DNA from 2 places in the uncultured Pseudoramibacter sp. genome. Region 2 is predicted to be linked to the other one. Evidence: riboswitches for the same ligand, from Rfam matches in the RefSeq annotation. Region 2 holds a riboswitch; the other holds the start of a gene.
What was found. A riboswitch is a leader RNA that binds a small molecule or an ion and turns the genes downstream of it on or off. The one in region 2 is predicted to bind FMN.
Positions count from the first base shown of each region.

Region 1 (3,403 bases), on a different contig from region 2:
GGGAAGTCGACAAGTGGAAATGGTTCACTGTTGACGAGGCCAGAGAGGCCATCCGTCCCAACAGCCTGGCCAAGGATTTTTTAATCGGCTATTTGGACGGGACTTATCCCTTTTAATTTTTTGAATCAGCGGAGGCGGACATGCGGCTTTTTATCGGTATCCATTTGTCAAAATCACAGCGTCGGGCCATTGCCCGGGCACAGGCGGATTTAAAACGTCAGGGGGTGACTGGCCGTTTTACACCGGAGGAAAACCTGCATCTGACGCTGGCGTTTTTGGGTGAGTGTGATCCAAATCAGCGTGATACCGCAGTGCGCGTGCTGAAAAAGATGCGTTTTGCGCCTTTTCATCTCAAGCTTTCCCAGAGCGGGCGTTTTGGCGACACGATCTGGGCGGCCCCGGACAGTCAGCCAAAGCTTGCCGAATTGGCCGATCACCTCAGACAGGCCCTCGACCGAGCGGGCATTGCCTACGATCGTAAGCCCTTCAGGCCGCACATCACGATGCTGCGCAAAGCGAAAAGCGCGGGGGCCTTCGACGTGCATCTGGACCGGTCTGACGGCGTGGTGACGCGCGTCGCCCTGATTCAGTCTGAGCTGGGGACCCATGGTCCGCGCTATACCGACATTTTCACCGTCGACGACCGCGGCCGGACCTGGCGGAGGAAGCCGGACACCCCGGCTAAACGGATGACCCGCGACAGCAAATTTTTAAGTCTCGTCCTCCGGCACCATCCGGAAAAAATCGGCATCACCTTGGACCGCCACGGTTGGGCGGATGTGGACGCGCTGATCGCCGGTATGGCCAGAACCCGCACTTTTGATCGGCCTTATCTTGAAAAAATTGTCCGCACCGACGCGAAGCAGCGCTACGCGTTCAACGCCGATCACACCAAAATCCGGGCGAATCAGGGGCATTCGATCCCTGTAGACGTGGAGCCCGAGCAGCTGACGCCGCCCGATATTTTGTGGCACGGCACCGGCGAAAAATCGGTGGCGGCCATTTTAAGAGAGGGGCTTCTGCCGATGGGCCGGCTTTACGTGCACCTGTCAAAGGATCCCGAGACGGCGAAAAAAGTCGGCAGCCGCCACGGCAGGCCGGTCGTCTTCCAGATCGACGCCAGGCGGATGGCCAAGGACGGTCTGGTCTTTTACCTTTCGGCCAACGGCATTTGGATGACGAGGGTGGTGCCGCCGGCGTATCTGAAAATTTTTTTGCGTCCGTCTTGACAGATGACGGCGTTTTCTCTATACTGTTTTATGTAAAAAATAAATATTTCAATCTTCAGGGTTGGGTGAAATTCCCTATCGGCGGTAAAGTCCGCGAGCCATTTGGCATGATCCGGTGCAATTCCGGGACCGACGGTTATAGTCCGGATGGAAGAAGATCGAACCCTTTTTGTTGAGCTCGACGCCCTGATTTTTCAGGGCGTTTTTTTATTGGCGTCCTGGTAGAAAGGAAGCTGCATGACAGAAAAAGAAACAGCAGACAGAGAAGCCTACATGCGAAGAGCCTTGGCTCTGGCGCGGCAGGCAGACGGCCGCACGTCGCCCAACCCGATGGTGGGCTGCGTGGTCGTCAAAGACGGACGGATCATCTCCGAGGGCTTTCACGAGTACATCGGCGGTTATCACGCAGAGCGCAACGCCCTGCTTCACTGCCATGAGGATCCGGCAGGCGCAGATTTGTACGTCACCCTTGAACCGTGCTGCCACACTGGCCGCACGCCGCCGTGCACCGACATCATCATCGAAAAGAAAATCGCCCGGGTCTTTGTCGGGGCGATGGATGTCAATCCGATCGTTGCCGGCAAAGGGGTTCAGATTTTAAGAGACGCCGGCATTGAAGTCACAACCGGTATACTTGAGGACGACTGCCGAAAACTCAATGAGGTCTTTGAATATTACATGACGGCGCATCTGCCCTTTGTCGACGCGAAATACGCGATGACATTAGACGGCAAGATCGCGACAGCGTCTGGCGACTCCAAATGGGTCAGCGGTGAGGCCTCGCGCAGAGCGGTTCACCAGCTTCGCCGGCATTACAAGGGAATCATATGTGGCATCGGCACTGTGCTCAGTGACGATCCGATGCTCAACTGCCGCATCGCAGACGGCGTCGATCCCGTCCGCATCGTCTGCGACACCCATCTGCGCATGCCGCTGGACGCGGCCCTCGTGAAGACGGCAAAGGACATCCCGACGTGGGTGCTCACCGGAGCGGAGGCAGATGCGGACAAGCGGGCGGCGCTGAAAGCGCAGGGCGTTCAGGTCATCTCCTCTGAGTTAGACACATCGGGAGAGATCGATCTTAAAAAGGCGTTAGTGGTCTTGGCTGAACGCGAAATCGACGGCATCCTTCTCGAAGGCGGCGGGACGCTGATGGGATCGATGTTGAAAGCCCGGCTGATCAACAAGGTTCACGCCTTTGTCGCGCCAAAAATCGTCGGCGGTGTCGGTGCGCCCTCGCCGGTCGGCGGCGTCGGCGTCGATAAAATGAGTCAGGCGGTGCAGTTGAACGGCGTCGCAGTCGCCTCTTACGACCGCGATCTCTGCATCACCGGTTATCCGGTCTACACGGAATAAAAGAGAGGAGTACGAATGTTTACAGGCATTGTGGAAGAAATCGGCACGATTCAGGGCATTAAAAAGGGCGCGCGCTCCTGCATTTTGACCGTCGGCTGCAGCACGGTACTCGACGGCACGCAGATCGGCGACAGCATCATGACCGACGGCGTCTGTCTGACGGCGACGACGGTTGGCAGCCGGTACTTTACGGCGGACGTCATGGCCGAAACCCTCAACCGCAGCGCGCTGGCGAAACTTAAAGTTGGAGACGGCGTCAATCTCGAACGGGCGATGCCCGCGGACGGCCGCTTCAACGGCCACATGGTCGCAGGTCACATCGACGGCGTCGGCATCATTACCGACAGGCGGCGGGACGACAACGCGGTGTGGTTCACGGTTAAGACGCCGAAGGATATTTTGAATTACATCGTCGAAAAGGGGTCCATCGCGATGTCCGGCATCAGCCTGACGGTAGCGGACGTAGACGACACATCTTTTAAAGTGTCGATCATCCCGCACACGCTGGAGGTGACGGCGCTGGGACAGAAGGACGTCGGCGACGCGGTCAATCTCGAATGCGATATGGTTGGGAAGTACATCGAAAAATGGTGTGACCGGATGCTGACGGGAGATGAAAACAATCAAAAAGACAGCGGCTTAAGCCTTGAATTTTTAAAGAAATACGGCTTTTAATCATACAGAGTATAGAAGGATAGAAAAGAGACAACAAATGGCAAAATCAATAGGTACAATCGAACAGGCAGCGCAGGATTTAAGAGATGGCAAGATCATCCTGTGCATCGACGACCCGGACCGTGAAAACGAAGGGGACATGA
Region 1 is NZ_CAIFFF010000013.1:47,588-50,990, forward strand. It holds gene QZX60_RS07630 (NAD(+) diphosphatase) at 1-116, shown strand, start outside; gene thpR (RNA 2',3'-cyclic phosphodiesterase) at 141-1,229, shown strand; FMN riboswitch at 1,277-1,392, shown strand; gene ribD (bifunctional diaminohydroxyphosphoribosylaminopyrimidine deaminase/5-amino-6-(5-phosphoribosylamino)uracil reductase RibD) at 1,467-2,585, shown strand; gene ribE (riboflavin synthase) at 2,601-3,260, shown strand; gene QZX60_RS07655 (bifunctional 3,4-dihydroxy-2-butanone-4-phosphate synthase/GTP cyclohydrolase II) at 3,298-3,403, shown strand, end outside.
Region 1: another riboswitch for FMN. It lies ahead of ribD (bifunctional diaminohydroxyphosphoribosylaminopyrimidine deaminase/5-amino-6-(5-phosphoribosylamino)uracil reductase RibD); the one in region 2 lies ahead of QZX60_RS06150 (ECF transporter S component).

Region 2 (3,403 bases):
GCGTCGACACCTCGGCACTGCCGCTGAAGGCCGGCGTCTTCGGCGCTGAACCCTGGTCGGAAAACATGCGCAAAAACATCGAAGACCTGCTCAACATCAAGGCCTACGATATTTACGGCATGTGCGAAATCTGCGGACCGGGCGTGGCCATCGAATGTCCGGAACAGGACGGGCTCCATTTCTGGGAAGACTTCTTCTATTTCGAAATCATCGATCCGGAAACCGGCGAAGTGCTGCCCGACGGGGAAACCGGGGAACTGGTCATCACGACCCTCACCAAGGAAGGGATGCCCTTGATTCGCTACCGTACCCGCGATTTGACCTGCATCATTCCGGAACCGTGCAAATGCGGGCGCACCCATCGGCGCATCGCCAGACTGAAGGGCCGCACCGACGACATGATGGTCATCCGCGGCGTCAACGTCTTCCCGTCCCAGATCGAACACGCGCTGTTGGAAACCGGCTACGTCGAACCGCAGTATCAGCTGGTCGTCACCCGGGAAGGCTCGCGGGATCAGCTGGAAATCAAGGTGGAACTCAAGGAAGACTTCAACCTCGATTCCATCAACGCCCTCGAAGAGCTCAAAGCGAAGATCGAACACGAAGTGCATTCGATCATCGGCATCAAATCGAAAATCACGCTGGTCGAGCCGAAGAGCCTGGAACGCTTTGAAGGCAAGGCCAAACGGGTTGTGGATCTGCGGAAAATCTGAGGAGGTAAGAGTATGATCAGACAGGTTTCAGTTTTTATGCAAAATCAGGAAGGGCAGCTGGCCAAAGTGCTGCGCACCCTGGCCGATGCCAAGGTCAATATCCGTTCGCTGACCATCGCCGAATCTGAAGATTTCGGCCTGCTGCGTTTGATTCTTCAGGATTCGGACGCGGGCATGGCGGCCTTAAAAGGGGCAGGCATCATGGCCAATGAAACCCAGGTGCTCGCCGTCGAAGTGCCGGACGAACCCGGCGGCATGGCCAGCATCGTTGAAGTCCTCGGCGGCGCGGACATCAGTATTGCTTATGCTTATTCCTTCCTGCCGAAAAATACCGACAACGCGATCATCATCTTGAAGGTGGCGGACGCCGATTACGACAAAGCGATTGAATTGTTTAGCGGCGACGAACGGACCAACCTGCTTGCACGAGATGAACTGTTGACAAGGTAAGCGCGTGAGGTTATAATAGAGACAAATAAAATAACAGTCTGTTTCAGGGCGGGGTGCAATTCCCCACCGGCAGTGATGCGAAATGCGAGTCTGCGAGCCTTTTTGGGCAGATCTGGTGTGAATCCAGAACCGACGGTATAGTCCGGATGAAAGAAACGGTCAGTGTGTGTTTGACTCGTCCTGAAAATAAATTTATTTTCAGGACTTTTTTTACGCGCGAAAGACCCCGGGGCAGACTCCTAAGGAGGCAGCATTCATATGAAAGCACAGCGCAAAACGCATTTTTTGGCACATCTCGCGGTATTGGTCGCGATGTCGGTGTTGTTGGTCTATTTGATTCATTTCCCGATCATGCCGGCCGCACCGTTTTTGGAATACGATCCGGCGGACATTCCGATTCTCGTCGGCACCTTCTTGTTTGGGCCGGCCGCCGGTCTGATCATCACCGCCGTGGCCTGCATCGTCCAGGGACTGACGGTCTCGGCATCCAGCGGCGTCATCGGCATTTTGATGCATTTCTTCGCGACGGGCAGCTACGTCGTTGTCGCCGGACTGATTTACGTGAAGCATCACACAAAAGGCGGTGCAGTTGCGGCATTGATCGCCGGAACCCTCACGATGACCGCTGTGATGTGCGCCTGGAACCTCGTGATGACCCCGATTTTTATGGGGACCCCGAGAGCCGCTGTGGCGGCGATGATCGTTCCGGTCATCATTCCGTTTAACCTGATTAAGGCGGCACTTAACGGCGCGATTACCTTTGCCGTTTACAAATCCATTTCCCGGGTTTTCGACCGGGATTTTAACCGAAACAAAGTCAGCCACGCCAAGGCCGACGCGTAAGACACAATCGATCAAAAATCAAAACCACGCGTTGAACGCGTGGTTTGACCTGACCCTATAAGGGTCTATCTCTTGTGATAGCCCCTTAAGGGGCACTGAATACACCTGACAATCACATATTTATTACCGGCCGCCCCCTATTCGGGGGCCCTGGTTTAGCCTTTTTTCACCGGCTTACCCGTAAACGGGTCAATATATTCCTTCAGGCTGATTTGATCGTTTGCTATATCTTCTTGTAATTGATTTTTGATATAGGTTTCTATTGCCCTTTCATTTTTTCCAACCGTATCAACGTAATATCCTCGACACCAAAAATGTCGGTTCCCATATTTATACTTCAGATTTGCGTGCCTATCAAAAATCATCAAACTACTTTTACTTTTTAAATATCCCATGAATGATGAGACGCTTAGATGCGGCGGTATTTCTACCAACATATGAATGTGATCCGGACAGCATTCGGCTGCAACTATATTGACACCTTTTCTTTCACATAGTTCTCTTAATATTTTGCCTACATCTACTTTTATTTTCCCATATATTACTTGTCTCCGATATTTCGGTGCAAAGACTATATGATACTTGCATCTCCATTTACTGTGGGATAAACTTTGTATGTCATCTTTCATGACCTTACCTCCTATATAGTTTTTTCGTGGTTGTCAGGCCACAATCATCCTATCATAGGAGGTTTGTCTCGTTACATATACTAAAGTGTTTTTTCCAACCCCCAGTTGAACTGGGGGATTTATTGTCGCTAAAGCCCATTAAAAAGCGAAGTCTGAATGTTCAGGCTTCGCTTTTTTATTGGCATCCCTCTGGGCGCAGGGGGAAAGGTGTGTCATCGCCTTTTAGCAGATCGGCACAAAACTGTGGTAGAATATTAAGCGAAATCACAAAAGAGAGGAGAGCACCATGTCCATCCAGCAGCAAGCAAACGTCACCTGTCCGGCGTGCGGGTGCGCCAGCATGTTCACCATCTGGCAGAGCGTCAACACAACGGAAAACCCGGAAATGAAGGCCGCCTTCATGAGCGGGGCCGCCTTTCGGTTCCGCTGCCCGAAATGCGGGAGAGAGACGCCGATCTTTTACCCGTGCCTGTACCACCAGATGGCCGATCAAATTATGATTTATCTCGTCCGGGAAGAAAAGGTGAAGCCGACGGCCGAGGTTTTCAAAAAGGGGAAGAGCGACCCTAAAAACCACCACTACATTTATCGGATTGTGACGACGCCCCAGGATTTCATCGAAAAAATCCGCATTTTTGACGCCGGCCGGGACGACCGCACCGTCGAGGTCTACAAACACCTTTTGACCCACACGGTCGCCGAGACCTACCCGGACTTGGATTACGACGCGATCCGCTACGACGGCTACAGCGACGACGGGAAGGAATA
Region 2 is NZ_CAIFFF010000008.1:67,624-71,026, forward strand. It holds gene QZX60_RS06140 (phenylacetate--CoA ligase family protein) at 1-713, shown strand, start outside; gene QZX60_RS06145 (ACT domain-containing protein) at 726-1,163, shown strand; FMN riboswitch at 1,199-1,325, shown strand; gene QZX60_RS06150 (ECF transporter S component) at 1,422-2,006, shown strand; gene tnpA (IS200/IS605 family transposase) at 2,162-2,635, opposite strand; gene QZX60_RS06160 (CpXC domain-containing protein) at 2,922-3,403, shown strand, end outside.